DNA from 2 places in the Pseudomonas sp. DCA-1 genome. Region 2 is predicted to be linked to the other one. Evidence: predicted binding sites of a transcription regulator. Region 2 holds the regulator's gene; the other holds the start of a gene.
What was found. The regulator sigma-54, encoded in region 2, starts transcription at its own class of promoters, with help from an activator protein. The targets are predictions, from matches to a motif close to ANTGGCATNNANNTTGCTNT.
Positions count from the first base shown of each region.

Region 1: flhA (flagellar biosynthesis protein FlhA) is a predicted target of sigma-54. The motif match lies at 2,848-2,867, and genes of this name have one in related genera.

Region 1 is NZ_CP169881.1:2,015,917-2,027,097, forward strand. Features, by position in the region: gene flhB (flagellar biosynthesis protein FlhB) at 1-218, shown strand, start outside; gene ACE4QZ_RS09685 (D-alanine--D-alanine ligase family protein) at 759-1,817, shown strand; gene ACE4QZ_RS09690 (GntR family transcriptional regulator) at 1,812-2,507, opposite strand; gene flhA (flagellar biosynthesis protein FlhA) at 2,921-5,050, shown strand; gene flhF (flagellar biosynthesis protein FlhF) at 5,062-6,369, shown strand; gene fleN (flagellar synthesis regulator FleN) at 6,463-7,296, shown strand; gene fliA (RNA polymerase sigma factor FliA) at 7,293-8,033, shown strand; gene ACE4QZ_RS09715 (chemotaxis response regulator CheY) at 8,141-8,515, shown strand; gene ACE4QZ_RS09720 (protein phosphatase CheZ) at 8,538-9,326, shown strand; gene ACE4QZ_RS09725 (chemotaxis protein CheA) at 9,339-11,181, shown strand, end outside.
Region 2 is NZ_CP169881.1:1,478,616-1,489,796, forward strand. Features, by position in the region: gene ACE4QZ_RS07135 (class II fumarate hydratase) at 1-1,367, shown strand, start outside; gene ACE4QZ_RS07140 (superoxide dismutase) at 1,412-2,023, shown strand; gene ACE4QZ_RS07145 (HPr family phosphocarrier protein) at 2,136-2,408, opposite strand; gene rapZ (RNase adapter RapZ) at 2,428-3,282, opposite strand; gene ptsN (PTS IIA-like nitrogen regulatory protein PtsN) at 3,285-3,749, opposite strand; gene hpf (ribosome hibernation-promoting factor, HPF/YfiA family) at 3,762-4,070, opposite strand; gene ACE4QZ_RS07165 (RNA polymerase factor sigma-54) at 4,150-5,643, opposite strand; gene lptB (LPS export ABC transporter ATP-binding protein) at 5,819-6,544, opposite strand; gene lptA (lipopolysaccharide transport periplasmic protein LptA) at 6,545-7,069, opposite strand; gene lptC (LPS export ABC transporter periplasmic protein LptC) at 7,056-7,628, opposite strand; gene ACE4QZ_RS07185 (KdsC family phosphatase) at 7,637-8,161, opposite strand; gene ACE4QZ_RS07190 (SIS domain-containing protein) at 8,173-9,147, opposite strand; gene ACE4QZ_RS07195 (ATP-binding cassette domain-containing protein) at 9,395-10,204, shown strand; gene mlaE (lipid asymmetry maintenance ABC transporter permease subunit MlaE) at 10,204-11,001, shown strand; gene mlaD (outer membrane lipid asymmetry maintenance protein MlaD) at 11,001-11,181, shown strand, end outside.

The sequences.
Region 1 (11,181 bases), 540 kb from region 2:
AGCACAACATCCAAATCCTCGAGTCGCCGGCGCTGGCGCGGGCGATCTATTACTCCACCGAACTTGAGCAGGAGATCCCGGCGGGGCTGTATCTGGCGGTGGCGCAGGTGCTGGCGTATGTGTTCCAGATCCGGCAGTACCGGGCTGGCAAGGGCAAGCGGCCGGAGCCGCTGAAAGACGACCTGCCGATCCCGCCGGATTTGCGGCGTGACAGTTGACCTTGTGTCACGGCTTCAGGCCCTTTCGCGGGCGGGCCCGTTCCTACACGGTGGTGGACACATGTCGGTGGTTGGGCGCAGGCCGTCGTGTAGGAGCGGGTTTACCCGCGAAAGGGCCGGTCCTGCTGGCCAATTTCCACCCGCCGTTCACCGTTGCCGCCGCTACCGTATTCGCGGGTAAACCCGCTCCTACCACGGTGGTGGACACAGGTCGGTGGTTGGGCACAGGCGTCGTAGGAGCGGGTTCACCCGCGAAGAGGCCGGCCCTGCTGGCCAATTTCCACCCCCGTTCACCGTTGCCGCCGCCACCGTATTCGCGGGTAAACCCGCTCCTACCACGGTGGTGGACACAGGTCGGTGGTTGGGCGCAGGCCGTCGTAGGAGCGGGTTCACCCGCGAAGAGGCCGGCCCTGCTGGCCAATTTCCACCCACCGTTCACCGTCGCCGCCGCTACCGTATTCGCGGGTAGGCAAATGCCGTTGTTATTTTTTTTGGATATTGGATACAGTAGCCAAAATTGCCCGGCTGAGGTCTATCGAAATGAAACAAAATGTGATCGCACTGGTTTTTGGGGGGAGGAGTTCAGAGCATTCAGTGGCGCTCCGCTCCGCTGCTACAATCCACGCGGCGCTGATGGCTCTCGGTCACAGGGTGCACTGTGTGGGGATAGATCGTGAGGGCAACTGGAGGTATCAAGGAGAGCCGTGCCAGTTCCCAGGTGCGGTTGACCGGTCGGCTCCGTTGCTTTCAATTCGTCCAGGACATCCCTCGCTCTCATACACAATCCAAGGGAGCGACACGGTCGAGATTGGGATCGACTTGCTTTTCCCGGTACTGCATGGTCGGTGGGGGGAGGATGGAACGATTCAAGGATTGGCAGCGATGTGCGGTTTGCCTTGTGTGGGCTCCGGGGTGCTAGGTTCGGCAATGTCCATGGATAAGGATGTCACGAAGAGAATGGTCCAGTCTTCCGGGCTAGTTGTGGGGCCTTGGCTGGCCATGAATTCCATGCGTCCTTGGGAAGAGCTGGTTGAGTGCCTGGGTAGCAGCACGCTCTTCGTAAAGCCCGCCACTTCGGGCTCATCGATTGGTGTGTCTAGGGTCTCCAACGCCTTAGAATATGCTGCGGCATTTGCTATTGCAGCACGAGAGGACACAAAGGTGCTGGTGGAGGCTGAAATCTGTGGTAGAGAGATAGAGTGTGGTGTGCTCGAACTTGAGGAGGGCTTGATGGCCTCGGTGGTGGGTGAAATACTCAAAAAGGAAGAGCACACCTATTACGATTATCAGGCGAAATATGATTCCAACAGTGTGACAGGTCTTCGTGTGCCAAGCTTATTGCCACCTGACATTGTCGCGCGCATTCAGGATTTATCTGTTCAGGCATTTAGATGCCTTGATCTGAAGGGGTACGCCAGGGTGGATTTTTTCTTGACAGAAGAGGGTGCAATCATTCTCAATGAGGTCAACACCTTGCCCGGATTTACGAGTGCCAGTATGTACCCGAAGATGTTTGAGTGCTCCGGTTACCCCCCGCCGAAGTTGGTAGGAGCGCTAGTCGAATATGCGCTCTCATCAGCATCGAAAGATCGTTTATGACATATCCTGTCGACGCCGTGTCTCAAGAAACGTAACGATTGCATCTCGTCCCTCGGCAAGGTGCTCGGCTAAAAAGTGCTTGGCGGCTTCGCGATCACCCTGAGCGCAAGCGCTCAAAATGTTTTTATGATCCTGTTGTGATTTCTTGTGGTAGTCGAGATTTGTCAACAAAAAACGAAGATGGCGATCCACCGAGTCATGAAGGGACTTAATCAATGCAAGTAACCTGGGGCGCTTTGCTTTTGAATAAAGAAAGTGATGGAACTTTTCATTGAGTTCGCTAAGGTGGTGCGGGTCGGTGGCATGCTCCATGGCAGATATGAGTTCGTACATCTGCGCCAGATCATTTTCTACGATGTTGTCAAAACCAAAGTCCAAGGCGGTGCATTCTGCCATTATCCGCATATCATAGATCTCGACAATGTCCTCAATCGTCATGATCGCTACAGAGGCTCCTTTATGGACTTCGTAGGTAACAAGCCCTTCGGCTTCCAACTGCCTTATGGCGTCCCTTATCGGCATTCGACTCAAACCGAATTTTGAGGCTAGCTCTTCTTGGCGCAAAGCCGTACCTTCAGCTATTGCGCCAGAAAGTATGCCTTCGCGTAGCGACTCGACTACATAATCCATCGCGGTTTTATGGCGATGTTTGTCAGGAACGATAAAGCTATCGAGAGAGTTCGCCACCATGTTCTCCGGGTCTAGCGATGTAGTCAAAAGCGCTGGCGAAGGTATCACAGACTCACTAGAGCTACCATCGAGCAGTTGGCATGATGTTCATGCCTTTGAGTAGTCATTGGCTCTCTACATCCGCATAGAAACCGTGAGCTTTTGCATGATCAAGTCGCTCAGATTTTTTTGTCGTGGCGCCACCCTCTCCGTGGCTTTCCAAGAGCTTAAGCCTTGGGCCATTGCCGTAGAGGCGATTGGGCGGGAGGTCTCGTTTTTCTTGGTGATTGCCTGCTCATGAGCCACCCGTCAACGCGGTGGTGCTCGCCCGGTTCATCTTTTCGTGTGGGTGTCTGCCAAAGTTGGAAAGCTTCTTGCAATGCCAGCCGCAGGCGCCCCCTGGGCGTCAAAGTTTTGCATCAAGAGGACTCGCGGTGGATCGCACTCAGTTAATCAGCAACGCCCGTAACAACCTGGCCGGGCTCGGCCGGGGCAACCTGGGTGTGCCGCTGTTGCTGCTGGTGATGTTGGCAATGATGATGTTGCCGATACCGCCGTTCCTGCTCGACGTGTTCTTCACCTTCAACATCGCCCTGTCGATCGTGGTGCTGCTGGTGTGTGTATACGCCCTGCGTCCGCTCGACTTTGCCGCGTTCCCCACCATCCTGCTGGTGGCCACGTTGTTGCGCCTGGCCCTGAACGTGGCGTCCACCCGTGTGGTCATGCTGCATGGCCAGGAGGGCCACGGCGCTGCCGGTAAAGTGATCCAGGCCTTCGGTGAGGTGGTGATCGGCGGTAACTACGTGGTCGGTGCCGTCGTGTTCGCCATCCTCATGATCATCAACTTCGTGGTGGTGACCAAGGGGGCCGGGCGTATCTCGGAAGTGAGTGCGCGTTTCACCCTCGACGCCATGCCCGGCAAGCAGATGGCCATCGACGCCGACCTCAATGCCGGCCTGATCGATCAGGCCCAGGCCAAGCACCGCCGTGCCGAGGTTGCGCAGGAGGCCGAGTTCTACGGTTCGATGGACGGTGCCAGCAAGTTCGTGCGCGGTGATGCCATCGCCGGCTTGCTGATCCTGTTCATCAACCTGATCGGCGGCATATTGATCGGCATGATGCAGCACGGCATGAGTTTCACGGAGGCCGGCAAGGTGTACGCCTTGCTGACCATCGGTGACGGTTTGGTGGCGCAATTGCCATCACTGCTGCTGTCCACCGCCGCCGCGATCATGGTAACCCGCGCGTCGGGCTCCGAGGACATGGGCAAGCTGATCAATCGGCAGATGTTCGATTCGCCCAAGGCCCTGGCTGTGTCTGGCGGGTTGATGATCGTCATGGGACTGGTGCCGGGCATGCCGCACGTGGCGTTCCTCAGTCTCGGCCTGCTGGCCGGTGGGGGCGCCTACCTGGTGTGGAAGAAACAGCAGCAGGCCAAGGTCAAAGCCCTGGAAGAGGCGCAGCGCCAGCAGGACCTGCTGCCCTCGCCACAACGCGCGCTGGAAACCAAGGAACTGGGTTGGGATGACGTCACCCCCATCGACATGATCGGCCTGGAGGTTGGCTATCGGCTGATCCCGCTGGTCGATCGCAACCAGGGTGGCCAGTTGCTGGCGCGGATCAAGGGCGTGCGCAAGAAGCTGTCGCAGGACCTGGGTTTCCTGATGCCCACCGTGCACATTCGTGACAACCTCGACCTGCAACCCAGCGCCTATCGCCTGACCCTGATGGGGGTGATTCTGGCCGAGGCGGAGATCTATCCGGACCGCGAACTGGCGATCAACCCGGGGCAGGTGTTCGGCACCCTCAACGGTATTGCCGCGCGCGATCCGGCGTTTGGCCTGGAGGCGGTGTGGATCGATGTTGGCCAGCGTTCCCAGGCGCAGTCGCTGGGCTACACCGTGGTCGATGCCAGCACCGTGGTGGCCACCCACCTCAACCAGATCCTGCAGAAACATTGCCACGAGCTGATCGGTCACGAAGAGGTTCAGCAACTGCTGCAAGTACTTGCCAAGGCATCGCCTAAACTTGCAGAAGAGCTGGTGCCGGGTGTCATTTCCTTGTCGGGGCTGCTCAAGGTGCTGCAAGCACTGTTGTCTGAACAGGTGCCAGTGCGCGATATTCGCAGTATTGCCGAGGCCATCGCGAACAACGCCGGCAAGAGTCAAGATACCGCCGCACTGGTGGCGGCAGTGCGCGTCGGATTGTGTCGTGCCATCGTGCAAAGCATTGTCGGCGTTGAGTCGGAGCTGCCAGTGATTACCCTGGAGCCAAGGTTGGAACAGATTTTGCTGAATAGTCTGCAAAGGGCCGGGCAGGGTCAGGAAGATGGTGTTCTTCTGGAACCTAGCATGGCCGAGAAGCTGCAACGTTCGCTGATCGAGGCGGCCCAGCGCCAGGAAATGCAGGGTCAGCCGGCCATCCTGTTGGTCGCCGGCCCGATCCGCGCCATGTTGTCGCGTTTCGGTCGCCTGGCTGTACCGAATTTGCATGTTCTGGCGTATCAGGAAATACCTGACAACAAGCAAGTCACCATCGTTGCCACAGTGGGCCCTAACGGCTGAGGTAGGGGATAATGCAAGTTAAGCGATTTTTCGCCGCCGATATGCGTCAGGCCATGAAGCTGGTCCGTGACGAGCTGGGCGCCGATGCCGCGATCATTGGCAACCGCCGCATTGCCGGTGGTGTCGAACTGACGGCCGCGCTGGACTACAAGCTGTCCGCCCTGGCCCCGCGTGTGCCCAACGCCGAGCTGGAAGAAGAACTGCGCAAGACCCATACGCGCATTGCCAGTGCCCAGGCCGAGCTGGACCACCGTCAGGACAGCAGCGACAACAACCGCCAATTGTTCGCCGGGCAATCTTTGACCGCTGCCGAACCGTTGATCGAGCCGCATGTCGAGGCCCCCGAGGCTGCTGCCGCACCGGCTGCTGCACCGGTTGATCCGCGCCTGTTCGATGCCATGCGTTCCGAGCTGTCGGGCCTGCGCGAGTTGCTGGAAGTGCAACTCGGTTCGCTGGCCTGGAATCAGCTGCAGGGCAGCAAGCCGCAGCAGGCCAACCTTTGGCGCCGCCTGCAACGCATCGGCCTGTCGGGGCCGATCGCCCGCGAGCTGCTGGACCTGACCGCCGAGATCGAAGAGCCGCGCCAGGCCTGGCGCATGCTGCTGGCTCACTTGGCGCGGATGATCGAAATACCTGAAATCGAGCCGATCGAAGAGGGCGGCGTGATCGCCGTGGTCGGCCCGGCGGGTATGGGCAAGACCACCACCCTGGCCAAGCTGGCCGCGCGCTACGTGCTCAAGTACGGCGCGCAGAATCTGGCGCTGGTGAGCATGGACAGCTTCCGTATCGGCGCCCAGGAGCAGCTCAAGACCCTGGGCCGCATCCTCAACGTGCCGGTGACGTACGTCGACCCGGGCCAGTCGCTGGCAGCAGCGCTGGAGCCGCTGCTGCGCAAGCGCGTGGTGCTGATCGATACTGCCGGCCTGCAGGCCAGCGACCCTGCGCTGCGCATGCAACTGGAAACCTTGGCCGGGCGTGGCATTGCCGCGAAGAACTATCTGGTGCTGGCCACCACCAGCCAGAAGCAGGTGCTGACCGCCGCCTACCACAGCTACAAACGCTGTGGCCTGGCCGGCTGCATCCTGACCAAGCTCGATGAAACGGCAAGCCTTGGCGATGTGTTGAGTCTTGCCATCAGTCATGAACTGCCAGTGGCCTATCTTACCGATGGGCCACGCATTCCTGACGACTTGCACTTGCCGCGGGGCCACCAGTTGGTTTCGCGCGCGGTGAATGTGCAGCAGCAGGACGAGCCCAGCGAAGAGGCCATGGCCGACATGTTCGCTGATCTCTATCACAACCCACGGCGAGCGGGTTGACCATGAAGCGTGTGCAAAGTAGCTATGCCAAAGGGCACGCAGAATTGCCCTACGTGTGGCCTGAGTCCCAGCGAGACAAGGTAAAGAACAGACATGGGTAGCATGCATCCCGTACAGGTGATCGCCGTGACCGGCGGCAAAGGTGGCGTCGGCAAGACTAACGTTTCAGTGAACTTGTCCCTGGCGCTGGCCGAGCTTGGCCGCAGGGTCATGCTGCTGGACGCCGACCTGGGCCTGGCCAATGTCGACGTGTTGCTGGGCCTTGCCCCCAAACGTACTCTCGCCGATGTCATTGAAGGGCGTTGCGAACTGCGTGACGTGATGCTGCAGGGCCCTGGCGGTGTGCGCATCGTGCCGGCAGCCTCGGGCACCCAGAGCATGGTGCACCTGGCCCCAGCCCAGCACGCCGGGCTGATCCAGGCGTTCAGCGAAATCGGCGACAACCTCGATGTGTTGGTGATCGATACCGCTGCGGGTATCGGTGACTCGGTGGTCAGCTTCGTTCGCGCCGCCCAGGAAGTGCTGTTGGTGGTGTGTGATGAACCTACTTCGATTACTGATGCCTACGCGTTGATCAAGCTGCTCAATCGTGACTACGGCATGAACCGTTTCCGTGTGTTGGCCAACATGGCGCAGAGCCCGCAGGAAGGGCGCAACCTGTTTGCCAAGCTGACCAAGGTCACCGACCGCTTCCTTGACGTTGCCCTGCAGTACGTGGGTGCCGTGCCGTACGACGAATGCGTGCGCAAGGCGGTACAGAAGCAGCGTGCCGTCTACGAAGCCTTCCCTCGCTCCAAGTGTGCGCTGGCTTTCAAGGCGATTGCCCAGAAGGTCGATAGCTGGCCGCTACCGGCCAACCCGCGCGGCCATCTGGAGTTCTTTGTCGAGCGCTTGGTGCAACCCACCAGCGCGGGGCCCGTGCTATGAACGCCAGCGGTTTCAAGATGTACAGCCGGGCGTCGAAGGACGCCCAGTACGAGCTGATCGAACGCTACGCCCCGCTGGTCAAGCGCATCGCCTACCACCTGCTGGCGCGCTTGCCGGCCAACGTGCAGGTCGAAGACCTGATCCAGGCCGGCATGATCGGGCTGCTGGAAGTGGCTAACAAATACGACGCCAGCAAGGGCGCCAGCTTTGAAACCTATGCTGGCATCCGCATCCGCGGGGCCATGCTGGACGAAGTACGCAAAGGTGACTGGGCGCCGCGTTCGGTACACCGAAACACCCGTATGGTCAGTGACGCGATGCGTGCGGTTGAAGCCAGAACAGGCCGTGACGCTAAAGATCATGAAGTTGCTGCCGAACTCCAATTGAGTCTCGATGATTACTACGGGATTTTGAACGATACCCTGGGCAGCCGCCTGTTCAGCTTCGACGACCTGTTGCAGGACGGTGAGCACGAAGGGCTGCATGAGGATGGCGCCAGTGGCCAGGTCGAACCTGCGCGGGGGCTGGAAGAGGACCGCTTCCAGGCTGCCCTGACCGAGGCTATCGCCAACCTGCCGGAACGTGAGCGCCTGGTGCTGGCGCTGTACTACGACGAAGAGCTGAATCTCAAGGAAATCGGTGAGGTGCTGGGTGTCAGCGAGTCGCGGGTCAGCCAGTTGCACAGCCAGTGTGCCGCGCGCCTGCGTAGCCGCCTGGGGGAATGGCGGGCGCGTTGAGCCCGCTGTCGTTGCAGTCGTTTTCCACGTTGTACCGAATTGAATGAGTGCGTGCTCGGTAGGCCGAGCGCGTTTGAGACTGCTTGGAGGTCTAATTGGACAAGAACATGAAAATCCTCATCGTTGACGACTTTTCGACGATGCGGCGGATCATCAAGAACCTGTTGCGTGACCTGGGTTTCACCAACACCGAGGAAGCCGATGACGGCACCACGGCGTTGCCAATGCTGGAGAACGGTCACTACGACTTCCTGGTAACCGACTGGAACATGCCGGGCATGTCCGGCATCGACCTGCTGCGTAAAGTGCGTGCCAGTGACAAGCTGAAAAGCATGCCGGTACTGATGGTGACTGCTGAAGCCAAGCGCGACCAGATCATTGAAGCGGCCCAGGCCGGCGTCAATGGTTATGTGGTCAAGCCGTTCACCGCTCAGGTGCTCAAAGAGAAGATCGAGAAGATCTTCGAACGCGTCAACGGCTGAGTCACGTTACGGGGGGCGCGTCATGGATTCATCACAAACGTCTTTGGGCGAGTTCGAATCGACCCTGAAGAAGCATGCCCAGGAGTTGGTCGAAAGCCTGGAACGGGGCCGTTTCGGCGAGGCGGTGCAGCTGATTCACGAGCTGAACCAGACCCGCGACCGCGGCCTGTATCAGGAAGTCGGCAAGCTGACTCGCGAGCTGCACAGTGCCATCGTCAGTTTCCAGATCGACCCCACCATGCCGCAGGCAGAAGAGGTGTCGCAGATTACCGACGCCACCGAGCGCCTGTCCTATGTGGTCAAGCTCACCGAGGGCGCGGCCAACCGCACCATGGATCTGGTCGAGGAAAGCACGCCGGTGCTCAATGAACTGGCCAGCGAGGCCAAGGCCCTGAGTACCGACTGGCAGCGTTTCATGCGCCGCGAAGTGGCTGCGCCGGAATTTCGTGATCTGGTCAAGCGAGTCGACAGTTTCCTGACGCACAGCGCCGAGGGTAACCGAAAGGTTGCCGGGCACCTCAATGACATTTTGCTGGCCCAGGACTATCAGGACCTGACCGGCCAGGTGATCAAACGCGTCACCACACTGGTGACCGAGGTGGAGAGCAATCTGCTCAAGCTGGTGCTGATGGCCAGCCAGGTCGACCGCTTTGCCGGTATAAACCATGATCACGATCAATTGCGTGCAGAAAAAGATCGAGAAAAACATCCGACTCGGGGTGAAGGTCCGCAGATTCATGCCGATAAGCGTGAAGACGTCGTGTCCGGTCAGGACGATGTCGATGATCTGCTGTCCAGCCTTGGTTTTTAAGGAGCACGTTTGATGAGCTTCGGCGCCGATGAAGAAATCCTCCAGGATTTCCTGGTAGAAGCCGGCGAAATTCTTGAGCAATTGTCCGAGCAACTGGTCGAGCTGGAAAGCCGACCTGACGATGCCGACCTGCTCAATGCGATCTTTCGCGGTTTCCACACTGTAAAAGGGGGCGCCGGCTTCCTTCAGCTGAACGAGCTGGTGGAGTGCTGCCATATCGCCGAGAACGTGTTCGACGTCCTGCGCAAAGGTGAGCGCCGGGTCGATGCGGAACTGATGGATGTGGTGCTCGAGGCACTGGATACAGTGAACAGCATGTTTGGCCAGGTGCGCGAGCGTTCCGAAGTGACGCCGGCCACCCCCGAGCTGCTGGCGGCGTTGGCGCGCCTGGCCGAACCTGGCGGAGCCGAAGCTGTTGCAGCGCCGGCACCGGTTGCCGACGTGGCGGTTGCGGCATCGGCCGATGCCGACGAGCAGCACCAGGACATCACTGACAGCGAGTTCGAGCAGTTGCTCGATTCGCTCGATGCGGTCAAGGCGCAAGCAGCGGCCGACGAGCAGATGCAGGGCGAGACCGTCAGCGGTGCTGGTGATGAAATCACCGACGCCGAGTTCGAGTCGCTGCTCGACCAGTTGCACGGCAAGGGCCAGTTCAGTGTCGAGGTTGCGGCGCCGCCGGTTGCCGTCAGCAGCGAAGCGACCAGTGATGAAATCACCGACGCCGAATTCGAATCGCTGCTCGACCAACTGCATGGCAAGGGCACCTTCCAGGTCGATGCCTTGCCAGCCACCCAGGCACCAGCGCCTGCCGTGCCAGACAGCAGCGCAGCCAGTGATGAAATCAGCGAGCACGAATTCGAAGCCCTGCTGGACCAGTTGCACGGCAAGGGCAAGTTCGGTGGCGATGTTGCCGCTGTAGAAGCCCCGGCTGCTGTCCAGGCGCAAGCGCCGGCTGCCGCCAAGGCCGAAAGCCAGCCGGTGGCCAAGCCAGCCGCTGCACCAGCGCCTTCGCCGGCCAGCAAACCTGCCGCGGCGCCTCGCGCGCCGGCCCCGGCCGCCGAAAAGCATGCTGCCAGCGAAGCAGAAACCACGGTGCGCGTCGATACCGCGCGCCTGGACGAGATCATGAACATGGTCGGCGAACTGGTGCTGGTGCGTAACCGCCTGGTGCGCCTGGGCCTGAACAGCGGCGATGAGGCCATGTCCAAGGCCGTGTCCAACCTCGACGTGGTCACCGCTGACCTGCAGACCGCGGTGATGAAAACCCGCATGCAGCCGATCAAGAAAGTCTTTGGCCGCTTCCCGCGCCTGGTCCGTGACCTGGCGCGCCAGCTGAAGAAAGAGATCAACCTGGAGCTGGTCGGCGAAGAGACCGACCTTGACAAGAACCTCGTAGAAGCCTTGGCCGACCCGTTGGTGCACTTGGTGCGCAATGCTGTCGACCACGGTATCGAGATGCCCGACGAGCGTGAAGCTTCTGGCAAGGCGCGTACCGGCCGCGTAGTACTGTCGGCCGAACAGGAAGGTGACCACATCCTGCTGTCGATCTCGGACGACGGCAAGGGCATGGACCCCAACATCCTGCGCGCCAAGGCGGTGGAAAAGGGCCTGATGGACAAGGACGCTGCCGAGCGCCTGAGCGAGTCGGACTGCTACAACCTGATCTTCGCCCCGGGCTTCTCGACCAAGACCGAGATTTCCGATGTGTCCGGGCGTGGCGTGGGCATGGACGTGGTGAAAACCAAGATCTCCCAGCTCAACGGCTCGATCAACATTTTCTCGGCCAAGGGCCAGGGCTCCAAGATCGTCATCAAGGTGCCGCTGACCCTGGCGATCATGCCCACCCTGATGGTGA
Region 2 (11,181 bases):
CCCGTATCGAGCGTGACAGCATGGGTGAGCTGCAGGTGCCGGTTCAGGCCCTTTACGGCGCCCAGACCCAGCGCGCGGTCGACAACTTCCCGATCAGCGGCCAGCGTATGCCGGCACAGTTCATTCGTGCCTTGTTGCTGGCCAAGGCCGCTGCGGCCAAGGCCAACGTCGAACTGGCGCAACTTTCTGCCGGGCAGGGTCAGGCTATCGTCAAGGCGGTTGAGCGACTGCTGGCCGAGGATTTCATCCAGCACTTCCCTGTCGATGTGTTCCAGACCGGCTCTGGCACCAGTTCGAACATGAACGCCAACGAGGTTATCGCCACCCTGGCTTCCCATGTACTGGGTGAGGCGGTCAATGCCAATGACCACGTCAACTGTGGCCAGAGCAGCAATGACATCATCCCGACCACCATCCACGTCAGCGCTGCGCTGGCCCTGCACGAGCAGTTGCTGCCAGCCCTGACGCACTTGGTGCAGGTGATCGAGGTCAAGTCGGCACAAGTACATCAGTACGTGAAGACCGGTCGTACTCACCTGATGGACGCGATGCCGGTGCGCATGAGCCAAGTGCTGGATGGCTGGGCTGCGCAGATCAATGCTGCCAAGGCGCACATCGAAGCGATGCTGCCGCACTTGCAGGCGCTGGCCCAGGGCGGAACCGCCGTGGGTACCGGCATCAATGCCCATCCGCAGTTCGCTGTCGGTTTCGCTCGCCAGCTCAGTGGCCTGACCAAGATCGAGTTTACGCCCGGCCAGAACCTGTTCGCCCTGATCGGCTCGCAGGACACGGCCGTGGCTTTGTCTGGCCAGCTCAAGACCACCGCCGTGGCGCTGATGAAGATCGCCAACGATCTGCGCTGGATGAACTCCGGCCCGCTGGCCGGTTTGGGCGAAATCGAGCTGCAAGCTCTGCAGCCGGGCTCTTCGATCATGCCAGGCAAGGTCAACCCGGTGATCCCGGAGGCCACTGCCATGGTCGCCGCCCAAGTGATTGGCAACGACGCGACCATCGCCGTCGCGGGCCAGGCCGGTAACTTCGAGCTGAACGTGATGCTGCCGGTGATCGCTCGCAACCTGCTGGAAAGCATCGAGCTGATGGCCAATGTCAGCCGCTTGCTGGCCGACAAAGCCATCGCCAGCTTCAAGGTCAACGAAGACAAACTCAAGGAAGCCCTCGCGCGCAACCCGATCCTGGTCACTGCGTTGAATCCGATCATCGGTTACCTCAAGGCCGCCGAAATCGCCAAGACCGCCTACAAGCAGGGGCGCCCAATCATTGATGTGGCGCTGGAGCACACCGATCTGTCCCGCGATCAGCTTGAAGCGCTGCTGGACCCGGAAAAGCTCACCGCCGGGGGTATCTGACACTGCGTCACCGCCCAGAACCCATGCCTACGGAATTCACTGACATGCACCATACCTTGCCTGCATTGCCATACGCCTACGACGCGCTGGAGCCACACATTGATGCCCAGACAATGGAAATCCACCACACCAAGCATCACCAGACTTATGTCAACGGGCTCAATGCCGCCGTTGAAGGTACCAAGTGGGCCGAATGGCCGGTGGAAAAACTGATCGCTGCCGTCAAGCAACTGCCGGAAGACCTGCGTGGCGCTGTGACCAACCACGGCGGCGGGCACGCCAACCACGGCCTGTTCTGGACTGTCATGTCACCTCAGGGCGGTGGCGAGCCCGTGGGTCTGCTGGCGCAAGCTGTCACTGCCCAACTTGGCGGTTTCGAGGCTTTCAAGGAGGGTTTCACCAAAGCCGCGTTGACCCGCTTCGGCAGCGGTTGGGCCTGGCTCAGCGTAACGCCGCAAAAAATGTTGGTGGTGGAGAGCAGCGGCAACCAGGACAGCCCGCTGATGCACGGCAATGTGCCGATCCTGGGCCTGGACGTGTGGGAACACGCGTACTACCTCAAGTACCAGAATCGTCGCCCGGAATACATCGGTGCCTTCTACAACGTCATTGACTGGGTGGAAGTCGAGCGTCGCTACCTCGAAGCCCTGAAGTGAGTCGGACCGGTATGCGCTCTTGGCGAGCTTTAGGCTGTGTACAGGCTTCTGTCTGATGATGGTGATGGATGCCGCGATGTCCTGACATTGTGCAAGCGCAGGTGTGCGAGGTCTATTCGCCTTCGTCAAAGAAGTTGTTGATCAGCTCGACCAGTGCGTCCATGGCGTCGCTGTCCTGCTCGCCCTCGGTATGCAGGTGCACCTGGGTGCCTTTGCCTGCTGCCAGCATCATCACCGCCATGATGCTCTTGCCATCCACCAGCTTGTCCGGGGCGCGGCCAACCCGTACCTGGCAGGGGAAGCGGCCGGCCACCCCGACGAACTTGGCTGCCGCCCGGGCATGCAGACCCAGCTTGTTGATGATGGTGATTTCGCGGGCGGGCATCGTGGGGCGGATCCTTGGGCTAGAGGTCGCGATGGCGGACCTGGACGTTTTTCAGGGTTTGCTGCAGCTGTCGACCAAGGCGCTCGGTGATGTACACCGAACGGTGATGGCCGCCAGTGCAGCCGATGGCGATGGTTACGTAGGCGCGGTTGCTGGCAGCGAAGCGGGGCAACCATTTGAGCAGGTAGCTGGAGATGTCGTTGTACATGTCTTCGACATCCGCTTGTGCAGCCAGGTAGTCGATCACGGGTTGATCGAGGCCCGAGTGCTCACGCAGTTCTGGCTTCCAGTAGGGGTTGGGCAGGCAGCGCACGTCAAAAACCAGGTCGGCGTCAACCGGCATTCCCCGCTTGAAACCGAACGACTCGACCAGAAACGCTGTGCCAGGCTCGGGCTGGTTGAGCAGGCGCAGCTTGATCGAGTCACGCAACTGGTACAGGTTCAGGTTGGTGGTGTCGATCTTCAGGTCGGCCAGGTCGGCAATGGGTCCCAACAACTCGCTTTCCACGCGAATCGCTTCCGCGAGCGAGCGGTTGGCGTTGGTCAGAGGGTGTCGCCGGCGGGTTTCCGAGAAACGTTTGAGAAGGACCTCTTCATCGGCATCCAGGTACAACACGTCGCACTGGATGTGCCGGGCGCGGGCTTCTTCAAGCAGTTCAGGGAAGCGTATCAGGTGGCTGGGCAGGTTGCGCGCATCGATTGACACCGCCACCTTGGGCTGCAGCAAATCGGTGTTGATCAGTGCATTTTCCGCCAACTGCGGCAGCAGCCCAGCGGGCAGATTGTCGATGCAATAAAAACCGCTGTCTTCCAGGACATCGAGGGCGGTGCTCTTGCCGGAGCCGGACCGGCCGCTGACGATGATCAGGCGCATGTTCAGTGCTCGTTCTGTACGTCCAGGACAACCTGGAACAGAGCCTCATTGCTGGTGGCCGCGCGCAGCCGATCACGAACCTCCTTGCGATCGAGCATGCTGGCGATCTGACGCAATAGCTCAAGATGGGCATCGGTGGCCGCTTCGGGCACCAGCAGCACAAACAGCAGGTCCACTGGCGCGCCATCGATGGCGTCGTAATCAATAGGGGCTTCCAGGTGCAGCAGAGCGCTGACTGGAGCTGAGCATCCTTCAAGGCGGCAGTGCGGGATGGCGATGCCATTGCCGAATCCGGTAGAGCCGAGCTTTTCCCGGGCTACCAGTTTTTCGAAGACGTCCTGCATCTCCAGTTCTGGCACTTGGTCGGCGATGACAGTGGCGACCTTTTCCAGGGCGCGCTTCTTGCTGCCGCCCGGCACGTTCACGAGGGAACGGCCGGGGGTCAGGATGGTTTCAAGTCGGATCATGGATGAGGGGGATCAGCGGGCAGCTGCACCTTGCAGCAGGCTTTGCTGTTTTTCCTTGTGTTTTTTCAGTTGGCGGTCGAGCTTGTCGGCCAAGGCATCGATCGCTGCATACATGTCTTCGTGTTCGGCGTTGGCTACCACTTCGCCGCCGGGAATCTGCAGGGTCGCCTCGACCTTCTGCTGAAGCTTCTCGACTTTCATGATTACCTGCACGTTGGTGATCTTGTCGAAGTGACTCTCCACGCGGGCGAGCTTTTCAAGCACGTAATCGCGCAGTGGCTGGGTGACTTCTACATGCTGTCCACTGATATTGACTTGCATACAGCTTCTCCTTTGTTGCCCGTGCATAAAGAGGCAGGTCTTGCACCTGCCACGAAAACGCTGTGGCTCATCTCAGGGGCTACATCAGTCGCTTGCGTTCGCTCGACGGTGCGATGCCGAGGGACTCGCGGTACTTGGCGACGGTGCGACGGGCTACCTGGATGCCTTGTGCCTCCAGTAAACCAGCGATCTTGCTGTCACTCAATGGCTTTTTCTGATTTTCCGCCGCAACCAGTTTCTTGATGATCGCGCGGATCGCCGTGGACGAGCATTCTCCGCCTTCGGAGGTGCTGACATGGCTGGAGAAAAAGTATTTCAGTTCGTAGATACCGCGCGGGGTGTGCATGTATTTCTGCGTGGTAACCCGCGAGATGGTCGATTCGTGCATGCCTACTGCTTCGGCAATGTCATGCAGTACCAACGGCTTCATCGCTTCGTCGCCGTGGTCGAGGAAGCCGCGCTGGTGCTCGACGATCTGCGTGGCCACCTTCATCAGGGTTTCGTTACGGCTTTGCAGGCTCTTGATGAACCAGCGCGCTTCCTGTAGCTGGTTGCGCATGAAGGTGTTGTCGGCGCTGGTGTCGGCACGTCGCACGAAGCCGGCGTACTGCGGGTTGACGCGCAGGCGTGGGATGGCTTCCTGGTTCAGCTCTACCAGCCAACGGTCGCTGTCCTTGCGCACGATGACGTCGGGCACCACGTACTCGGGCTCGCTGGACTCGATCTGCGAACCAGGGCGCGGGTTAAGGCTTTGCACCAGTTCGATGACCTGGCGCAGCTCGTCTTCCTTGATTTTCATCCGCCGCATCAGCTGGCTGTAGTCACGGCTGCCGAGCAGGTCGATGAAATCGGTGACCAGACGCTTGGCTTCGGTCATCCACGGGGTTGTAGCGGGCAGTTGGCGCAGTTGCAGCAACAGGCATTCGCCGAGGTTGCGAGCACCGACGCCAGCCGGCTCGAACTGCTGGATGCGGTGCAGTACTGCTTCGACCTCGTCCAGCTCGATATCCAGCTCCGGGTCGAAACCGGCGCAGATTTCTTCGAGGGTGTCTTCCAGGTAGCCCTGCCCGTTGATGCTGTCGATCAGGGTGACGGCAATCAAGCGGTCGGTGTCGGACATCGGCGCCAGGTTCAACTGCCACAGCAGGTGGCTTTGCAGGCTCTCGCCGGCCGATGTGCGTGTGGTGAAGTCCCACTCGTCGTCATCGTTGCTCGGCAGGCTGCTGGCGCTGGTCTGGTAGATGTCTTCCCAGGCGGTATCGACCGGGAGCTCGTTGGGGATGCGCTCGCTCCACTCACCGTCTTCCAGGTTGTCGGCGCTGACGGCGCTTTCCTGGAAGCTGTTGTCCTGAACTTCGGCGGCCGGCTTGTTCTCGGCGTTGTCGGCCATCGGGTCGCTGTTGTCGAAGTCTTCGCCGTCTTCCTGACGTTCGAGCATCGGGTTCGACTCCAGCGCTTCCTGGATTTCCTGTTGGAGGTCCAGGGTTGAGAGCTGGAGCAGGCGGATGGCCTGTTGCAACTGAGGAGTCATCGTCAGTTGCTGGCCCATTTTTAGGACGAGCGATGGTTTCATGGCAGGGGCTTAATACCTTGTTCGCCGGCGCGCATGCGCCATCCACTACACGAGGGCGCCGGAGCGCCAGATCAAGCAAGTTTTATGCCTTAAATTGTAGCGTTTGCCTAGAGTACCGTAACAACTTTACCCGCAGTCTCACGGCTGTTAGCCAGTACTTCAGGCGCTTGCCGGGTCAGAGGCGGAACTCATGGCCCAGGTAAACTTCTTTGACCAGATCGTTTGCCAGGATGGTTTCTGCGTCGCCTTCAGCGATCAGTCGGCCATCGTTGACGATGTAAGCGGTTTCGCAGATATCCAGCGTTTCACGCACGTTGTGGTCGGTAATCAGTACACCGATACCCTTGGCCTTGAGGTGGTGGATGATCTGCTTGATGTCGCCAACCGAAATCGGGTCGACACCGGCGAACGGTTCGTCCAGCAGGATGAACTTGGGCGCTGTCGCCAGGGCGCGGGCAATCTCGACGCGGCGGCGTTCGCCACCGGACAGGCTCATGCCGAGGTTGTCGCGGATGTGGCTGATGTGGAACTCCTGCAGCAGGCTTTCCAGCTCTTTGCGGCGGCCGTCCCGGTCGAGATCCTTGCGGGTCTCGAGGATGGCCATGATGTTGTCGGCTACCGACAGCTTGCGGAAGATCGAGGCCTCCTGCGGCAGGTAGCCGATGCCGGCGCGGGCGCGGCCGTGCATGGGCTGGTGGCTCACATCGAGGTTGTCGATCAGTACTCGGCCCTGTTCGGCCTGGACCAGCCCGACAATCATGTAGAAGCAAGTGGTCTTGCCGGCGCCGTTGGGGCCGAGCAGGCCGACGATCTGGCCGCTGTCGATCGACAGGCTGACATCACGTACTACATGCCGCCCCTTGTAGCTCTTTGCCAGGTGCTGGGCTTTGAGGGTTGCCATTTACTCGGCCTTCTTCTTGGGCTGGATCACCATGTCGATACGCTGACGTGGTGTTGTCACGTTGCTACCGCGACCGGCGGTCGCCACCTGGGTCTGGGTGTTGTAGACGATCTTTTCGCCTTCGGTGGTGTTGCCTTCGTTCTCGACCTTGGCGCGGTCGGTGAGAATTACCAGGTCCTTCTGCGCCTGGTACTGGATGGTCACGCCCCAGCCTTTCATCTTGTCCGGCTTGGCTGCGCTCTGCTGCTGCTCGAAGTAGGCCAGGTTGCCCACCGAGGTCACCACATCGATGTCGCCGGAGGCGGAGCGGGTGATGGTCACGGTGTTGCCTTTGATCATCATCGAACCTTGGGTGATGATCACGTCACCGGTATAGGTGGCCACGCCTTGCTTGTCATCCAGGTGAGCCTGGTCGGCCTGGATGCGGATCGGCTGATCACGGTCATTCGGCAGTGCGAAGGCGCTCGCGCTTCCCAGTGCTGCGCTCAGGCTGAGCAAAAGGGGGAGAGTTTTAACGAGCCTCATACTGTCCTCTTACGTTAGAGAGCAGGTCCATCCTGCTTTCTTTCAAATACGCTTTCATTCCTTTGCCCGTAGTTGTGCCACCGGCGCCGTCGATTCTAACGGCTTGCTCGGTCTGCGCATATTGCTTCTGCGGGAACACGGTCATGCGTGAACTGGTAATGATGGTTTCACGCTGCTTTTCGTCGGTGCGCGCAATCCGTACGTTGTCGATCAGTTCGACCTCGGTGCCGTCCGGATTGACCTCGGCACGGGTGCTCTGCACGTGCCACGGGTATTCGGTGCCGCGGTACATGTGCAGATCCGGCGTAGTCAGCAACGTGATTTCGCTGGCCTTGAGATGCTCGACCTTGTCGGCGGTCATTTCGTACTGCAGCTTGCCGTCAGGCAGGAACTGCACACTGTGGGCGTTGATCGCATAGTAGTCGATGGCGCTTTCGTCTACCTTGGCCACCGGCTTGTCGAGGAAGCTTTCCGGGCTGACATTCCAGTAGCCGACCGCCGCCAGCAGGGCGGTAATCACTGCTAGCAGCGCAATAGTGCGGGCTTTCTTGCTGAACATGGGCAGCCTTACAGGTAATTGGCGTTGGCAGCGTCCAGGGTGCCCTGGGCCTGCATGATCAGTTCGCAGAATTCACGGGCTGCGCCTTCGCCACCGCGCGCCTGAGTCACGCCGTGGGCGTGCTGGCGAACAAACGGTGCGGCGTTGGCCACGGCCATGCCCAATGCCACCCGGCGAATGACCGGCAGGTCGGGCAGGTCATCGCCCAGGTAGGCTACTTGATCATAGCTCAGGCCCAGCTCCGCAAGCAGGCCGTCAAGCACGACCACTTTGTCCTCGCGGCCCTGGTACAGGTGCGGGATGCCGAGGTTCTTCGCCCGGCGCTCGACTACAGGGGTTTTGCGCCCGCTGATGATCGCGGTGGTCACGCCCGAGGCCATGAGCATCTTGATGCCCTGGCCGTCGAGGGTGTTGAACGTCTTGAACTCACTGCCGTCTTCGAGGAAGTACAGGCGCCCGTCGGTGAGCACGCCATCCACATCGAACACTGCCAGCTTGACGGCTTTGCCCCGTTGCATGAGGTCCTGATTCATTCCATCGCTCCTTACATTACACCGGCGCGCAGCAGGTCGTGCATGTTCAGGGCGCCGGTCGGGCGGCCCTCGCGGTCTACCACCACCAGCGCGCCGATCTTGTGGTCTTCCATGATCTTCAGGGCTTCGGCAGCGAGCATTTCGGCGCGGGCCGTTTTTCCGTGCACGGTCATCACCTGGTCGATCAGAGTGGTGTGTATGTCGATGTTGCGGTCCAGGCTGCGGCGCAGGTCGCCGTCTGTGAATACCCCGGCCAGCGTGCCGTCGGCTTCGACGATCACGGTCATGCCCAGGCCCTTACGGGACATTTCGAGCAGTGCCTCTTTGAGCAGGGTGCCGCGGGCAACCTGGGGCAACTCGTTGCCGCTGTGCATCACGTTCTCGACCTTGAGCAAAAGGCGGCGGCCCAGTGCACCACCCGGGTGCGAGAAGGCAAAGTCTTCAGCGGTGAAGCCGCGGGCCTCGAGCAGGGCGATGGCCAGGCAGTCACCCAGCACCAGCGATGCCGTGGTAGAGGAGGTAGGGGCGAGGTTCAGCGGGCAGGCCTCTTGCTCGACGCGGGCGTCGAGGTTGACCTCGGCGGCCTGGGCCAGGGGCGAGTCCGGGTTGCCGGTCAGGCTGACCAGCTTGATGCCCAGGCGTTTGATCAATGGCAGCAGGGTGACGATTTCGGCTGTGCTGCCGGAATTGGACAAGGCAAGGATGACATCATCGCGCGTGATCATGCCCATGTCGCCATGGCTGGCCTCGGCCGGGTGGACGAAAAACGCTGGCGTACCGGTGCTGGCCAAGGTGGCGGCGATCTTGTTGCCGATGTGCCCGGACTTGCCCATGCCGACCACGACGACCCGGCCCTTGCTGGTCAGAATCAGTTCGCAGGCTTTGACGAAATTGTCGTCGATGCGCGCCAAAAGGGCCTCTACGGCCTCGAGTTCCAGGCGCAGGGTGCGTTGGGCGGATTGGATCAGCTCGCTGGATTGGCTCATGTCGAAAAAGCAATGCCTGAGGAAAAGGCGACGATTATACGCGCAATGATGAAAACCCTCACCTCCTCGATTGCTGTAGCGAATACCACCAAAGCCTGTCCCGGTGCTGAACGACTGCTTGCCCGGCCTTGGGGCGGCGCTGTCAGCGGTGCTATAGTTCGCCGCTATTCGGCCTGCCGGGATGTGTGTGCCTTCCAGATGGAGGCCGGCGTCCACTAGGACGAGGCTGCATTAGCAAGGAGTCTAGATGAGTGTGGATAGCGCCTACGCGGTCGAGTTGAAGGGTGTAACCTTCAAACGTGGTTCGCGCAGCATTTTCAGCAACGTCGACATCCGCATCCCGCGCGGCAAGGTCACCGGCATCATGGGACCATCGGGTTGCGGCAAGACCACGTTGCTCCGCCTGATGGGGGCGCAACTGCGTCCCTCCAGCGGTGAAGTATGGGTGGCCGGCCAGAACCTGCCGACGCTGTCGCGCAGCGACCTGTTCGACGCCCGCAAGCAGATGGGCGTGCTGTTCCAGAGCGGCGCGTTGTTCACCGACCTCGATGTGTTCGAGAACGTCGCGTTCCCGCTGCGCGTGCATACTCAGCTGTCGGACGAAATGATCCGTGACATCGTGCTGATGAAGCTGCAGGCCGTGGGGCTGCGCGGTGCCATCGACCTGATGCCCGATGAGCTGTCCGGTGGCATGAAGCGCCGCGTGGCGCTGGCCCGGGCGATTGCCCTGGACCCGCAGATCCTCATGTACGACGAACCGTTCGTCGGCCAGGACCCGATCGCCATGGGGGTACTGGTGCGCCTGATTCGCCTGCTCAACGATGCCCTGGGCATCACCAGCATCGTGGTTTCCCATGACCTGGCAGAAACCGCCAGCATCGCCGATTACATCTACGTGGTAGGTGACGGCCAGGTGCTGGGCCAGGGGACGCCTGATGAGCTGATGGGCTCGGACAATCCACGGATCCGCCAATTCATGAAAGGCGACCCGGATGGCCCGGTTCCCTTCCACTTTCCCGCGCCTGATTACCGCGCCGACCTGCTGGGGGCGCGTTGATGCGCAGAAAATCCTTACTCGAACGTGTCCGCCTGCTGGGCCGGTCGGCAATCGACGTGCTGGCCGTGCTCGGGCGTTCGTGCCTGTTCCTGTTCCATGCGCTGGTCGGTCGCGGCGGCATTGGCGGCGGCTTCCAGCTGCTGACCAAGCAGTTGTACTCGGTGGGCGTGCTGTCACTGGCGATCGTCGTCGTGTCCGGGGTGTTCATCGGCATGGTGCTGGCGCTGCAGGGTTACAGCATTCTGACCAAGTACGGCTCGGAGCAGGCGGTAGGGCAAATGGTCGCCCTGACCCTGCTGCGTGAACTTGGCCCGGTGGTAACGGCGTTGCTGTTTGCCGGTCGTGCCGGATCCGCGCTGACCGCCGAAATCGGCAACATGAAGTCCACCGAGCAGTTGTCGAGCCTGGAAATGATCGGTGTCGATCCGCTCAAGTACATCGTTGCTCCACGCCTGTGGGCAGGTTTCATCTCGCTGCCGCTGCTGGCGCTGATCTTCAGCGTGGTCGGTATCTGGGGTGGCTCGTGGGTGGCGGTGGACTGGCTGGGCGTCTACGAGGGTTCGTTCTGGGCCAACATGCAGAACAGTGTTTCGTTCACTGACGACGTGCTCAACGGGCTGGTCAAGAGCCTGGTATTTGCTTTCGTCTCGACCTGGATCGCCGTATTCCAGGGGTACGACTGTGAGCCCACTTCAGAAGGGATCAGTCGTGCAACCACCAAGACCGTGGTCTATGCCTCGTTGGCAGTGCTGGGTCTGGACTTTATTCTGACCGCCTTGATGTTTGGAGATTTCTGATGCAAAACCGCACCCTGGAAATCGGTGTCGGCCTGTTCCTCCTGGCCGGGATCCTGGCGCTGCTGCTGCTGGCCCTGCGTGTCAGCGGGCTGTCGGCCAGCCCGACCACTGATACCTATAAAGTTTATGCGTACTTCGACAATATCGCCGGTTTGACGGTCAGAGCTAAAGTGACCATGG